Regions from separate parts of the Xanthobacter nonsaccharivorans genome, predicted to be linked through region 3. Evidence: predicted binding sites of a transcription regulator. Region 3 holds the regulator's gene; each other region holds the start of a gene.
What was found. The regulator PhoB, encoded in region 3, activates phosphate uptake and scavenging genes when phosphate is short. The targets are predictions, from matches to a motif close to TGTCATNNANCTGTCAT.
Positions count from the first base shown of each region.

Region 1: the regulator PhoB is predicted to act here: its motif matches at 1,936-1,952, upstream of V5F59_RS05100 (YdcH family protein).
Region 2: the regulator PhoB is predicted to act here: its motif matches at 2,100-2,116, upstream of V5F59_RS06640 (inorganic phosphate transporter).
Region 4: the regulator PhoB is predicted to act here: its motif matches at 1,891-1,907, upstream of V5F59_RS14345 (esterase-like activity of phytase family protein).

Region 1 is NZ_CM195526.1:1,107,260-1,110,462, forward strand. It holds gene V5F59_RS05085 (protein-disulfide reductase DsbD domain-containing protein) at 1-710, shown strand, start outside; gene V5F59_RS05090 (peroxiredoxin) at 907-1,392, shown strand; gene V5F59_RS05095 (YdcH family protein) at 1,490-1,696, opposite strand; gene V5F59_RS05100 (YdcH family protein) at 1,979-2,158, shown strand; gene V5F59_RS05105 (ABC-F family ATP-binding cassette domain-containing protein) at 2,293-3,203, shown strand, end outside.
Region 2 is NZ_CM195526.1:1,445,109-1,448,311, forward strand. It holds gene V5F59_RS06635 (hypothetical protein) at 1-209, opposite strand, end outside; gene V5F59_RS06640 (inorganic phosphate transporter) at 407-2,041, opposite strand; gene V5F59_RS06645 (histone deacetylase family protein) at 2,178-3,107, opposite strand.
Region 3 is NZ_CM195526.1:4,532,382-4,535,584, reverse strand. It holds gene pstB (phosphate ABC transporter ATP-binding protein PstB) at 1-627, shown strand, start outside; gene phoU (phosphate signaling complex protein PhoU) at 648-1,376, shown strand; gene phoB (phosphate regulon transcriptional regulator PhoB) at 1,415-2,116, shown strand; gene V5F59_RS20565 (flavin monoamine oxidase family protein) at 2,272-3,203, opposite strand, start outside.
Region 4 is NZ_CM195526.1:3,113,844-3,117,046, forward strand. It holds gene V5F59_RS14335 (M20/M25/M40 family metallo-hydrolase) at 1-760, shown strand, start outside; gene V5F59_RS14340 (zinc transporter ZntB) at 855-1,862, shown strand; gene V5F59_RS14345 (esterase-like activity of phytase family protein) at 1,998-3,203, shown strand, end outside.

The DNA.
Region 1 (3,203 bases), 2.0 Mb from region 3:
GCGCGGTTGCGGGCGGGGAGGCCGATGCGGGCCTGGAGGTGCGCCTTGCCTCCGGCTGGAAGACCTACTGGCGCTATCCCGGCGACAGCGGCGTGCCGCCGAGCGTGTCCTGGTCCGCCTCGCGCAACGTGGCCGACGTGAGGATGGACTGGCCCACCCCCCGGCGCTTCAGCGACGGGGCCGGGGGCGCATCCATCGGCTACAAGGGCACGGTGCTGTTTCCGCTGAAGGTGCGGCTCGCCGATCCGGGCCAGCCGGCGCAGCTCGTCCTCGCCTTCGACTTCGCGGTCTGCGAGAAATTGTGCGTTCCCGCCCGGGCCGATCTGGTGCTGGGCCTTTCGCCCGAAGGCGGGGCGGAGGGTGCGCGCATCGTCTCCGCCCGTACGGCGCTGCCCGAGCGCCGCGCGCTCGGCGCCGCCGACAGCCCTTCGGTGCAGAAGGTGGAGCTGGACACCACGGCCCAGCCGCCGCGCCTCCTCATCGACGTGAAGGCCACCAATCCCAAGGCGGACCTGTTCGCCGAGGGGCCGGACGAACACTGGGCTTTGCCTTTGCCGCAGAAGACCGCGCTGCCGGACGGCGCGGCCCGCTTCGCCGTGCCCCTCGACGGCGTGCCGGCGGGCGTCGCTCCCTATGGCGCGCGGCTGACGCTGACCCTCGTGGACGGGCCGAAGGCCGTCGTCACCGAGGTGGACGTGCCGACGCCCTGAGGGCGGGACGGCGTGGCGACCCGTGCTTTCCTCGTCTTGAAAACCTTTTATGGTCGACGGGGGCGCTCACCGCCCCTGTTCGAGCATTTCCGGCACACACCGGTTCGCCGAAAATGCTCCGGCTCCTTGTCCAATCGCAATTCCAGGCGCAAGGCCGCTGCACACTTTGGCTGGAATTGCCCTAGCGGAGAAAACGATGCCCATCTCGGTCGGCGATAAACTGCCCAACGCGACCTTCCGTGTCTCCACCGAAGACGGACCCGTGCCGAAGACCACGGACGAGGTCTTCAAGGGCAAGAAGGTGGTGCTGTTCGCGGTGCCGGGCGCCTTCACCCCCACCTGCCACAAGAACCATCTGCCGGGCTATGTGCACGAGGCCGACGCCATCAAGGCGAAGGGCGTGGACACCATCGCCGTGGTCTCGGTCAACGATCCGTTCGTGATGGGCGCGTGGGAGAAGGCCTCCGGCGCGGACGGCAAGATCACCTTCCTGGCGGATGCGGACGCTTCCTTCTCCGCCGCCCTCGACCTCACCTTCGACGGCTCGGCCGCCGGCCTCGGATTGCGCTCCAAGCGCTATTCCATGGTGGTGGAAGATGGCGTGGTGAAGAGCCTGAACGTGGAGGACGTGCCCTCCAAGGCGGACGTCTCCAGCGCCGCCACCATGCTGAAGCAGCTCTGAGGCAAGCCTCATCCGGAACCGGCCGTCACGGCCGGTTCCCCCTGTCCGCATCCCCGGCCCGCGCCGCCGGCCGCGCTCCGCGCGGCGCGATGCGCCCTCAGGCGATGATGTCCGGAAAAAGCTGGTCTTCCACCTGGCTGATGCGGTCCTTCAGCTGAAGCTTGCGCTTCTTCAGCCGCTGGATCTGAAGAATGTCCGAGCCGGAGACCGAGGTGAGGGCCTCGATGGCGGAATCGAGATCCCGGTGCTCCTGCTTCAGCCGTTCCAGGTGGATTTTGAGATCCCGTTCCTCGTCGCTTGTCATGCCCGCTTCCGTCACCGGCGAAAGACCGTCCGCGCCCTGCGCCGGCGCCCGCCGCTGTGGCGTTGCGCCCGGCGCGAGACGCCGCGACCCGGCCCCGCTTCCGCACCTCTGAGGCCCTGCGCGCGATCCTCGCGCCCGCCGATCCCCCGATCTGGAATGACTATGGCATGGGTCTCCCGCGCTGCAAGATGGGAGCGTGCCGGAGACACGAGAAAGGCAATCGACTCTTCGTTGGCTCCATGACAGACTGATGTCGTGTTGCAGACAGGGAGTGGCTTACGAATGTCCATCCAGTCGCACCTTCAGGAGCTCAAGCGTCGTCACGCTGCCATTGAACAGGAGCTCAGCCGGGAGCTTTCCAGCCCGGCATCCGACCCCCTCCGCGTCGCGGAGTTGAAGCGCAGGAAGCTGGTTCTGAAGGACCAGATGTCGAAGCTGAACGGAACTTTCACCGTACATTGAAGCCAGATCGGGATGCTCCGGCCGGACCTCATGCGTCCGGGCGGTTCCCGTGGCATGTCCTGAGGCGGGGGCGGGGCGCGCCTGCCGGTGATTGCACCTTTGCGTTCCGGCGCGCGGGGCATTAATCCGGCGGCATGGCTCCTCCCCTCGTTCTCCTCCAGGACATCCACCTGCGCTACGGCGCGACGCCCCTGCTCGACGGCGCGGAACTCTCCGTGTCCGCCGGGGAGCGCGTGTGCCTTGTCGGGCGCAACGGCTCCGGCAAGTCCACGCTGCTGAAGGTGGCGGCGGGGCTGGTCGCGCCGGATTCCGGCACGCGCTTTTTCCAGCCCGGCGCCACCGTGCGCTATCTGCCCCAGGAACCCGACTTCTCCGGCCATTCCACCACGCTCTCCTATGTGGAGGCGGGGCTGGGGCCGGGGGATGAGGCCTATCGGGCCCAATATCTCCTTGAGGAACTCGGTCTCACCGGCCGGGAGGATCCCGCGCACCTCTCCGGCGGCGAGGCGCGGCGGGCCGCTCTGGCGCGCGTCATCGCGCCCGAGCCGGACGTGCTGCTGCTGGACGAGCCCACCAACCACCTCGACCTGCCGGTCATCGAATGGCTGGAAAAGGAGCTGAAGGGCCTGAGGTCGGCCATGGTGCTCATCAGCCATGACCGGCGCTTCCTTGAGACCCTGTCCCGCGTCACCGTGTGGCTCGACCGCGGCCAGACGCGACGGCTGGAGCAGGGCTTTTCCGCCTTCGAGGCCTGGCGCGACGAGGTGCTGGAGCAGGAGGAGACCGAGCGGCACAAGCTCGACCGCAAGATCGTCGCCGAGCTGGACTGGCTGCGCTACGGCGTGACCGCCCGGCGCAAGCGCAACGTGCGGCGCCTCGGCCTCCTGCACTCCATGCGCAAGGACCGCCGCGAGGAGCGCAGGGCGGTGGGCAATGTGAAGCTGGCCGTCACCGAGGCGGAGACCTCCGGTAAGCTCGTCATCGAGGCCAAGAACATCTCCAAGGCCTATGGCGACCGAACGGTGGTGCGGGATTTCTCCACCCG
Region 2 (3,203 bases), 2.3 Mb from region 3:
ACGACGCCGGTGGAACCCGTGTCCATCACGGCCCGGTGCGCTTCCCCGCCGATGGAGATCGCCAGCGTCGGCGGACGGCGGATGGGCGCGCCGTCGGCCGGCGCGTTGAGATAGGGCAGCGTCACGGCCTGCTGGGCCCCGGCCGGGCCCGGGAGAGCCGAAGCCAGAAGGGACGCGAAAAGGAGGACGGCATAAGCGCGGCGCATCATCGGTCCTCCCATGCCGGCACCCGGTGCCGGGGCGCGCAACGCGTCGCGCGATTCACGGGAGAGAAGATGGCCTGAAAGCCGGCGTGCGAGGCAAGGGCGCGCGCCATAAAACAGGAAGGGAGCCGGTTCCGAGGGGCCCGGCTCCGGCTCCAGGTCTCAAGGCGTGGCCGGCGAGCGCCACGGCATCCGCCGCCAGGTCACATGATCTGGCGCAGCACCGCGTAGAGCGTGCCCGAGAGCACGATGGCCGCCGGCAGGGTCAGCACCCAGGCCATCAGCAGGTTGCGCACGGTGGACATCTGCAGGCCGGAGCGGTTGGCGGCCATGGTGCCCGCCACGCCCGAGGACAGCACATGGGTGGTGGACACGGGCAGGCCGTACATGTCGGCCGCGCCGATGGTGGCCATGGCCACCAGCTCCGCGGCGCCGCCCTGGGCATAGGTCAGGTGCGTCTTGCCGATCTTCTCGCCCACGGTGACCACGATGCGCTTCCACCCCACCATGGTGCCGAGGCCGAGGGCGATGGCCACCGCCACCTTCACCCAGAGGGGGATGAACTTGGTGGCCTGGTCCAGCTCCCGCTTGAAGGCGGAAAGGTTGCTCTTCGCGGTGGCATCGACGCCGGGCTCACCGGTCTTGCCCATCAGCCGGATGGTTTCGGAGGCCAGATACATGTCGTTGCGGATGTTGGACACGGACGCCGCGGGCACCTGGCTCAGCGACTGGTGCTTGGCCACCATGTCGGCGATCTCGCGGGTCACCTGGGCGAGGGCGGGCAGGGTGTCCGGGGACGCCTGGCGGTCCCGCACATAGGCGGTGAGGGCGGCGCGCGGGTCGGCGGGCGGCGGCGCCTTGGCGGTCAGCGTGAGGAGCGAGCTTTCGGTGGCCTGGGCGATGGCGCTGAACCGGGCTACTTCCTCCACGTTGACAGCGTGGTTGAGGGCATAGGCGGTGGGCACGATGCCGATCAGGATCAGCATGATGAGGCCCATGCCCTTCTGGCCGTCGTTGGAGCCGTGGGCAAAGGAAACGCCGGTGCAGGTGAGCACGAGGAGGGACCGGATCCACCACGGCGGCGGCGTGTTGCCCTTGGGCTCGCGATAAAGGGCCGGGTTGCGCACCAGCACCTTGAGCGTGATGAAGAGCAGGCCCGCAGCGACGAAGCCGACCACCGGCGACAGCAGCAGCGAATAGCCGACGTTCGCCGCCTGTCCCCAATCCACGCCGGCGGTTCCGTCGCGCCCCTGTAGCAGCTGGTTGGCGATGCCGACGCCGATGATGGAGCCGATGAGGGTGTGGGAGGAGGAGGCGGGCAGGCCGAGCCACCAGGTGCCGAGGTTCCAGACGATGGCCGCGATGAGGAGCGCGAACACCATGGCCATGCCGGCCCCCGACCCCACATGGAGGATGAGCTCCACCGGCAGCAGCGAGACGATGCCAAACGCCACGGCGCCGGACGACAGGAGCACGCCGAGAAAGTTCCACGCCCCCGACCAGATCACCGCCACATGGGCGGGCAGCGAGTGGGTGTAGATCACCGTCGCCACCGCGTTGGCGGTGTCGTGGAAGCCGTTCACGAATTCGAAGCCAAGGGCGATGAGCAGCGCGACGACAAGCAGGAGGAAGGGCAGGAGGGTGAGCGTGTCGGCGCCTGCGGCGTCCACGTCCTGCCAGATGGAATAGCCGGCATATCCAAGCCCTCCGAGCAGAAGGGCGAGGAAGAGGAATTTCTCCAGCATGCCATGGTCCCGATCCATGGCGACGCGGCGCGGCGAAGCGTGGTGGTGTCCTTGGGCCGTCCCGCCATGGCGGGACGTCGCAGCCTGCGACATGACCTCCTCCATCAACCCGATGCCGGAGCCGGCAGCCTCCGCTGGTTGACAGCAGCGGGTGACACGCCAATGACGTCCACGGCTTCGTTGATGCGTGCTGCCGGCGGACGCGGGCTTTTGCAGTCCGCGGTTCCCCTCAGCCGTGCATGAGCGCGGAGACGTGGGCGGCGGCGGAGGTGGCGAGGCCTTCCAGGTCGTACCCGCCTTCCAGTACCGAGATCACGCGGCCGTCGCACTTCTGGTCGGCGACCTCCATCAGCCGGCGGGTGATCCAGCCGAAGTCCGTATCCACCAGCCGCAGCGAGGCGAGCGGATCGCGCTTGTGGGCATCGAACCCCGCCGAGATGAGGATGAGGTCCGGCGAGAAGGAGGTGATGCGCGGCAGGATGCGCGTCTCCATCGCCTCCTTGAACACGGCGCCGTCGTCGCCGGAGCGCAGGGGGACGTTGACGATGGTGTTCGCCGCCCCCGTCTCGCTCGCCGCCCCGGTGCCGGGATAGAGCGGCATCTCATGGGTGGAGCAATAAAGCACGCTGTCGTCGGCCCAGAAGATCTCCTGGGTGCCGTTGCCGTGGTGCACGTCGAAATCGACGATGGCGATGCGGCCGAGGCCATGCTTCGCCTGGGCGTGGCGGGCGGCGATGGCCACCTGGTTGAGCAGGCAGAAGCCCATGGGCTTGCGCGTCTCGCAATGGTGGCCCGGCGGGCGCATGGCGACGAAGGCGTTGTGCACCTTGCCGGCCACCACCTCGTCCACCGCGAAGCAGGCGCCGCCCACGGCGCGCAAGGCCGCTTCCCAGCTGCCGGGCGAGAGCACCGTGTCGGAATCGATGCGCACCAGCCCCTCGTGCGGGGTCGCCTCGCCCATGGCGTCGACGAAATCGGCGGGATGCACGCGGATGATGTCGGCCCGCTCGCCCCGGGGCGCCAGATCGCGCACCAGATGGGAGAATTTCTCCTGCTCGAAGATGCGGTCGAGGGCCCGAAGCCGGTCCGCGCGTTCGGGGTGGCCGGGCGGGGTCTCGTGCTTCAGGCCAGCGGGATGGGTAACGAGCAGCGTGGACATGGGCCTTGGCGTCTCCCTGGGCGTCTTCGCATTCTTGCTTGTGACATACCATATTCCAGTATCGCCGGCATGGTCTTGCGCCGGATCAAGAGTGAC
Region 3 (3,203 bases):
TCCACGCTGCTGCGCGTGTTCAACCGCATGTACGACCTCTACCCCGGCCAGCGGGCCGAGGGCGGGGTGCTGTTCGACGGCGTGAACATCGTCGGCAAGGAACTCGACCCCACCATCGTGCGCACGCGCATCGGCATGGTGTTCCAGAAGCCCACGCCCTTCCCCATGTCCATCTATGACAACATCGCCTTCGGCGTGAAGCTGCACGAGCGGCTCTCCAAGGCGCAGATGGACGAGCGGGTGGAGTGGTGCCTGCGCAAGGCCGCCATCTGGGACGAGACCAAGGACCGCCTGCACACCTCGGCACTCGGCATGTCCGGCGGCCAGCAGCAGCGCCTGTGCATCGCCCGCACCATCGCGGTGCGCCCCGAGGTGATCCTGCTGGACGAGCCCACCTCGGCGCTCGACCCCATCTCCACCTCGAAGATCGAGGACCTGATCGACGAGCTGAAGCAGGACTTCACCATCGTCATCGTGACCCACAACATGCAGCAGGCGGCGCGCTGCGCGGACATCACCGCCTTCTTCTACCTCGGCGAGCTGATCGAGGTGGCGCCTTCGGACGTGATCTTCACCAACCCGAAGGAGATCAAGACGCGCGACTACATCACCGGCCGCTTCGGCTGACGGATTGAAGGACACCTGAGATGCCGGAGCATATCGTCGCCTCCTTCGACGTGGAACTGAAGGAAATCGGCCGCAAGGTGGTGGAAATGGGCGGGCACGCGGAGCGGCTCGTCGCGGATTCCGTCACTTCCCTCATCAAGCGCGACGGCGCCCTCGCCCAGAAGGTGGTGGTGCAGGACGCCGCGGTGGACCAGATGCAGCGCGAGATCGAGGATCGCGCGATCCTCGTCATCGCCAAGCGCCAGCCGGTCGCCAACGACCTGCGCGAGATCGTGGCCGCCATCCGCATCGCCAACGATCTCGAGCGCATCGGCGACCTCGCCAAGAACGTGGGCAAGCGGGTGATCGCCATCGAGGGCGAGTACCATCCCCACAAGCTGGTGCGCGGCGTGGAGCACATCTCCGAGCTGGTCCTGGAGCAGCTCAAGGAGGTGCTCGACGCCTATGCCGCCCGCAACGACGCCAAGGCGGTGGAGGTGTGGGGCCGCGACGGCGCCATCGACACCATGTACACCTCCCTGTTCCGCGAGCTCCTCACCTACATGATGGAGGATCCGCGCAACATCTCCGTGTGCACGCACCTGTTGTTCTGCGCCAAGAACATCGAGCGCATCGGCGACCACGCGACCAATATCGCGGAGATCGTCTACTACATGGTCACCGGCCAGAACCTGCCGGAGAGCCGCCCCAAGGCGGACGTCTCCAGCGAGACCACCCTGGCGTTCCCGGGCCGTACCGTTCAGAGCTGAGCTTTGGGCGGACCTTGTCGAGAGATGGGTGAAAGACAGTGCCGGCGCGTATTCTGATCGTCGAGGATGAGGAACCCCTGACCCTCCTGCTCCGCTACAATCTGGAGTCGGAGGGCTATGGGGTCGAAAGCGTCGGCCGCGGCGACGAGGCGGAGACGCGTCTGCGCGAGAGCGTGCCCGATCTCGTCATCCTCGACTGGATGCTGCCGGGCCTCTCCGGCATCGAGCTGTGCCGGCGCCTGCGCACCCGCCCGGAGACCGAGCGGCTGCCGGTGATCATGCTCACCGCCCGCGGCGAGGAGACCGAGCGCGTGCGCGGCCTCGCCACCGGCGCGGACGACTATGTGGTGAAGCCCTTCTCGGTGCCCGAGCTGCTGGCCCGCGTGCGCGCCCTGCTGCGCCGGGCGAAGCCGGAGCATGTGGCCACCCTGCTGCGGGCCGGCGACATCGAGCTCGACCGCGAGACCCATCGGGTGCATCGCGCGGGCCGCGAGGTGCACCTCGGCCCCACCGAGTTCCGCCTGCTGGAATTCCTGATGCAGAGCCCCGGCCGCGTCTTCTCCCGCGAGCAGCTGCTCGACGGGGTGTGGGGTCAGGACGTCTATATCGACGAGCGCACCGTGGACGTGCACGTGGGCCGCCTGCGCAAGGCCATCAACCGCGGCCGCCAGTCCGATCCCATCCGCACGGTGCGCGGCGCCGGCTATTCCTTCAACGAGATGTTCGCCCGCGCCCATTGAGGGCCGGGCGTGGGCGCTTCTCCGGCGCGCGGCGGAGCGGCTGGTGGCGGCTGGTGCTGGCCTCATCATGGGACGCGCCGGCGAGGCTGACGGCCGCGCGGGGATGGGGCGGCGCACGTTCTCCCGAACCGTCCGCCCCGCGTCTTCCGGTGTTGCTATCCCGCCCGCCCGGCCAGGATGGCGAGGGCCTGCTTGGCGGCGCGCTCGCCGGACAGCCAGGCGCCGCCCACCGTGCCCCAGAGGGTCTCGTGGGCGTGTTCACCGGCGAACAGCAGCCGGCCCGATACCACCTCGGTGAAGGCGCGGCGCATGTTGCCGGCCCCGGGCAGAGCGCAGGAGAAGGCGCCGAGCGCCCAGGGCTCCTTTGTCCAGCGCGTGGCGTGGACCTTGCCGACCCGGCTGGCGATGTCGGCGCCGAACTCGTGGGTCAGGGCTTCCTTGAGAAAGGCGCGGCTCCCGTCCGCAGGCCCCTCCGCGAGGTCGCGCGCGACGGTGCCGGCCACCTCGAGGCTGTAGAGGCTACCGCCGTTGATGCGGGCGAGAAGGCCATAGGCCCGGGGGCCGTCCGCCTTGAAATAGATCAGCTCGTCTTCCTTCAGTCCCAGCGGGTTGTGGGGCAGCTCGAAGGCGATGTGGTCGTAGGCGCCGAGGGTGATGCGCTCCACCGCGGTCCGGTAGCGCTGGCCGAGGCCCGGCTGGATGCGGAGCACGCCGGCGGCGATGATGCTGGGCGGCACGGCGAGGATGATGACGCGGCCCTGGATCGTGCCGCGATTGGTGGAGACGGAGACGAGCCGCCCGCCGATGTCCACGGAGCGCGCCACGGTGTCCAGCCGCACGGTGAGCGGCTCGGCCAGCTTCGCCACCAGCGTGCCGAACCCCTGCCGGCAGAAATCGTCCATGTCCTTCTCTTCCGACCGGGCGAAATCCACGGTGGAGATCTGGTCGATGTCCTTGGCGCAGGAGAACGGGCCCACCACGAACTCGGCGCTCGGTCCCCACGGGCCGAGGTCCGGCAGCACGCGGGCGGCGGGCAGGTCGCGCCCCACGTCGCCGGCGGCGACGATGGCCCGCTCCGCCCGGCGGA
Region 4 (3,203 bases), 1.4 Mb from region 3:
CGAGCTGACCATCGAGGCGGCGGACCGGGACCTGCATTCCGGCCTGTTCGGAGGCGCCGCGCGCAACCCCATCCACGTGCTCTCCCGCATCATCGGCGAGGCGCATGACGAAAACGGCCGGGTGACGCTGCCCGGCTTCTATGACGACGTGGTGGAGCCGCCGGCCGAGGTGCGCGCGCGCTGGGAGGGCCTCGGCCTCACGGCGGAGACCTTCCTCGGCCCCGTGGGCCTGTCCATCTCCGCCGGCGAGGGCGACCGCCTGGTGATCGAGCAGGTCCAGTCGCGCCCCACCTTCGAGGTGAACGGCATGTTCGGCGGCTATACGGGCGCCGGCACCAAGACGGTGATCGCCTCCCGCGCCACCGCCAAGATCTCCTTCCGCCTGGTGGCGGACCAGGACCCGGAGAAGATCCGCTTGAGCTTCGAGGCCTTCGTGGCCCCGCGCGTGCCGGCGGATTGCAAGGCCGTCTTCTCCTGGGGCGAGGGGGCGCGCGCCTTCCTCGTCCCCGCCGACAGCCCGGACCTGACCCGCGCCGCCGCCGCGCTGGAGGCGGAATGGGGCGTCGCCCCCGTCACCATCGGCTCGGGCGGCTCCATTCCGGTGGTGGGGCAGTTCAAGACGCGGCTCGGCGTGGACACCCTGCTGATCGGCTTCGGCCTCGACGACGACCGGGTGCATTCGCCGAACGAGAAATACGACCTCACCTCGTTCCACAAGGGCACGCGCAGCTGGGTGCGGATTCTCGAGGCCCTGGCCTGATGGCGTAACGTCATTCCGCTTCGGTACTTTTTTGCGTCGCGCAATCATGTCAGGAAGGCGCAGCAGCGTCCCGAGTTGGAGCGCCCCCGTGAGCATGATCGCCCCCTTGAGCAAGATCGACACTGAAGGCCTGCTGTCCGCCTGGCGGTTCGACGGCAAGGGCAGCGCGGTCCGCATGACGCCGGACGAGGCCCTTTCCGCCCATGCGGCGGACCGGTCGGCGGAAGGCGGCTTCATCTGGCTGCATTTCCGCCACCTGCCCCGCGCGCCGCAGACCTATCTGCGGCAAACGGCCGGTCTCGACCCGAACGTTCAGGAATCCATGCTGGAGGACCAGTGCCGGCCGCGCTGCGCCATGTTCGTGGACGGCGCCCTGCTCTCCCTGCGTGGCATCAACCTGCAGAGGAACGCCCTGCCGGAGGAGCTGGTGACCATCCACCTGTGGGTGGATGCGCGGCGCATCATCTCCGTCCAGCACGATTTCCTCTCCTCCATCGCCGACTTCGAGGACGCGCTGGTCCGCGGCCGTTGCCCGCGCGCCCAGGGAGAGTTCGTCGCCGAGCTTTCCATGCGGCTGGTGGAGCGGGTGGACGCGGTGGTGAACACGCTGATCGAGGATGCCGACGAGCTGGAGGATGCGGTGCTCACCACCGACTCTTCCGAGCTGCTGCCGAAGCTCGCGGTGCTGCGCCGCGTCGCCATCAAGCTGCGCCGGCACATCGCCCCCCAGCGGGAGGCGCTGAACCATTTCGCCTTGGAGGACGACCCCTGGATGGGGCCCAAGGACCGAAACCGCCTGCGCGACGCCGCCGACCGCGTCGCCCGCTTCTCGGAGGAACTGGACAGCGTGCGCGAGCGCGCCGCCGTCATCCGCGAGCAGATGGTGGACACACGCGCCGAGCAGATGAACAAGTCCATGCTGGTGCTCGCGGTGGTCACGGTGGTGTTCGCGCCCATGACGCTCATCTCCGGCATGTTCGGCATGAACGTGGGCGGCATTCCCGGCAACACCGATCCCGAAGCCTTCTGGGCGCTGGCCTTTGCCATGCTGGTGCTGGGCTTCATCCTGCTCTGGCTGTTCCGCCGCATGAAATGGATCTGACAGCCCTCCGGGGCGGACGTTACGGAAACGTCGTCGGCCTGTCGCGGCCATGTCGCCGAACCCGCTGCAGGTGAAGCGCGCATCGGACCTTCAGGAGGTGTCCCCGTGCGCACGCTGAAATCGTTTACCCTTGCGCTGCTCGCCGGCGCCGCGCTCGTTCTTCCCGCCGTCGCCCAGGACAAGACCCAGACCGAAAAGACCGCGGCCGCCCCGTCCGAGGGCGCCGCCTTCCCGGCGGTGCTCGCTGGCCATGTGGTGCTGCCGGCCGCCAGCTTCGTGCCTGCCCCGGCGGATGCGCCGGCGGCCCTGAAGACCAGCGGCAAGTTCACCGCCGCCGACCGCGTCCGCAACGACGTCGTGGGCAGCGTGAAGGGCGTCAGCGTCCTCTCCAACAAGGCGGCCCCGCGCGAGACCGGCCTTTCCCTCCCCTTCGAGGGGCAGGCGGTGCAGGGCTTCTCCGGCATCGTCTCCGAGGGCGACGGCCGGTTCTGGGTGCTGACCGACAACGGCTTCGGCTCCAAGGCCAATTCGCCGGACGCCATGCTGATGGCCCACCGCCTGAAGATGGACTTCAAGGACGGCAAGATCGAGCGCCTCGGCACCATCTTCCTGCATGATCCGGACCGGAAGGTGCCCTACGCCATCGCCATGGAGGGCACCGAGAAGCGCTACCTGACCGGCGCCGACTTCGACCTCGAATCCATCCAGGTGGTGGGCGACAGCATCTGGTTCGGCGAGGAGTTCGGCCCGTTCCTCATCGAGACCGACCTCGACGGCAAGGTGAAGGCGGTGTTCGAGACCCAGGTGGACGGCAAGCCGGTCCGCTCGCCCGACCATCCGGCCCTGAGCCTGCCCGGCGCGCCGGACGGCAAGGTGGCGTTCAACGCCTATCGCTCCAAGGGCTTCGAGGGCATGGCCCTCTCCCCGGACAAGACCAAGCTCTACGCCCTGCTGGAAGGCCCGCTGTTCGATGCGGCCACCGGCGGCAAGGAGAAGGTGGGCGACAGCGAGGTGCTGCGCATCGCCGAGTTCGACATCGCCAAGCGCGACTGGACCGGCCGCAGCTGGAAGTATCCCCTCGCCCAGGCCGGCAACGCCATCGGCGACTTCAACATGGTGGACGACACCCACGGCCTCATCATCGAGCGGGACGACCGCGAAGGCTCCCGGTTCAAGGCGTGCGAGGCCGGCAAGGTGGAGCCCACCTGCTTCGACAAGCCGGCCCAGTTCAAGCGCGTGTACAAGGTGGAGTTCTCGCCCGAGACCGCCGGCCAGCTGGCGCGCAAGGTCGGCTACATCGACCTGCTGAACATCAAGGACCCCAACGGCAAGGCCAAGCAG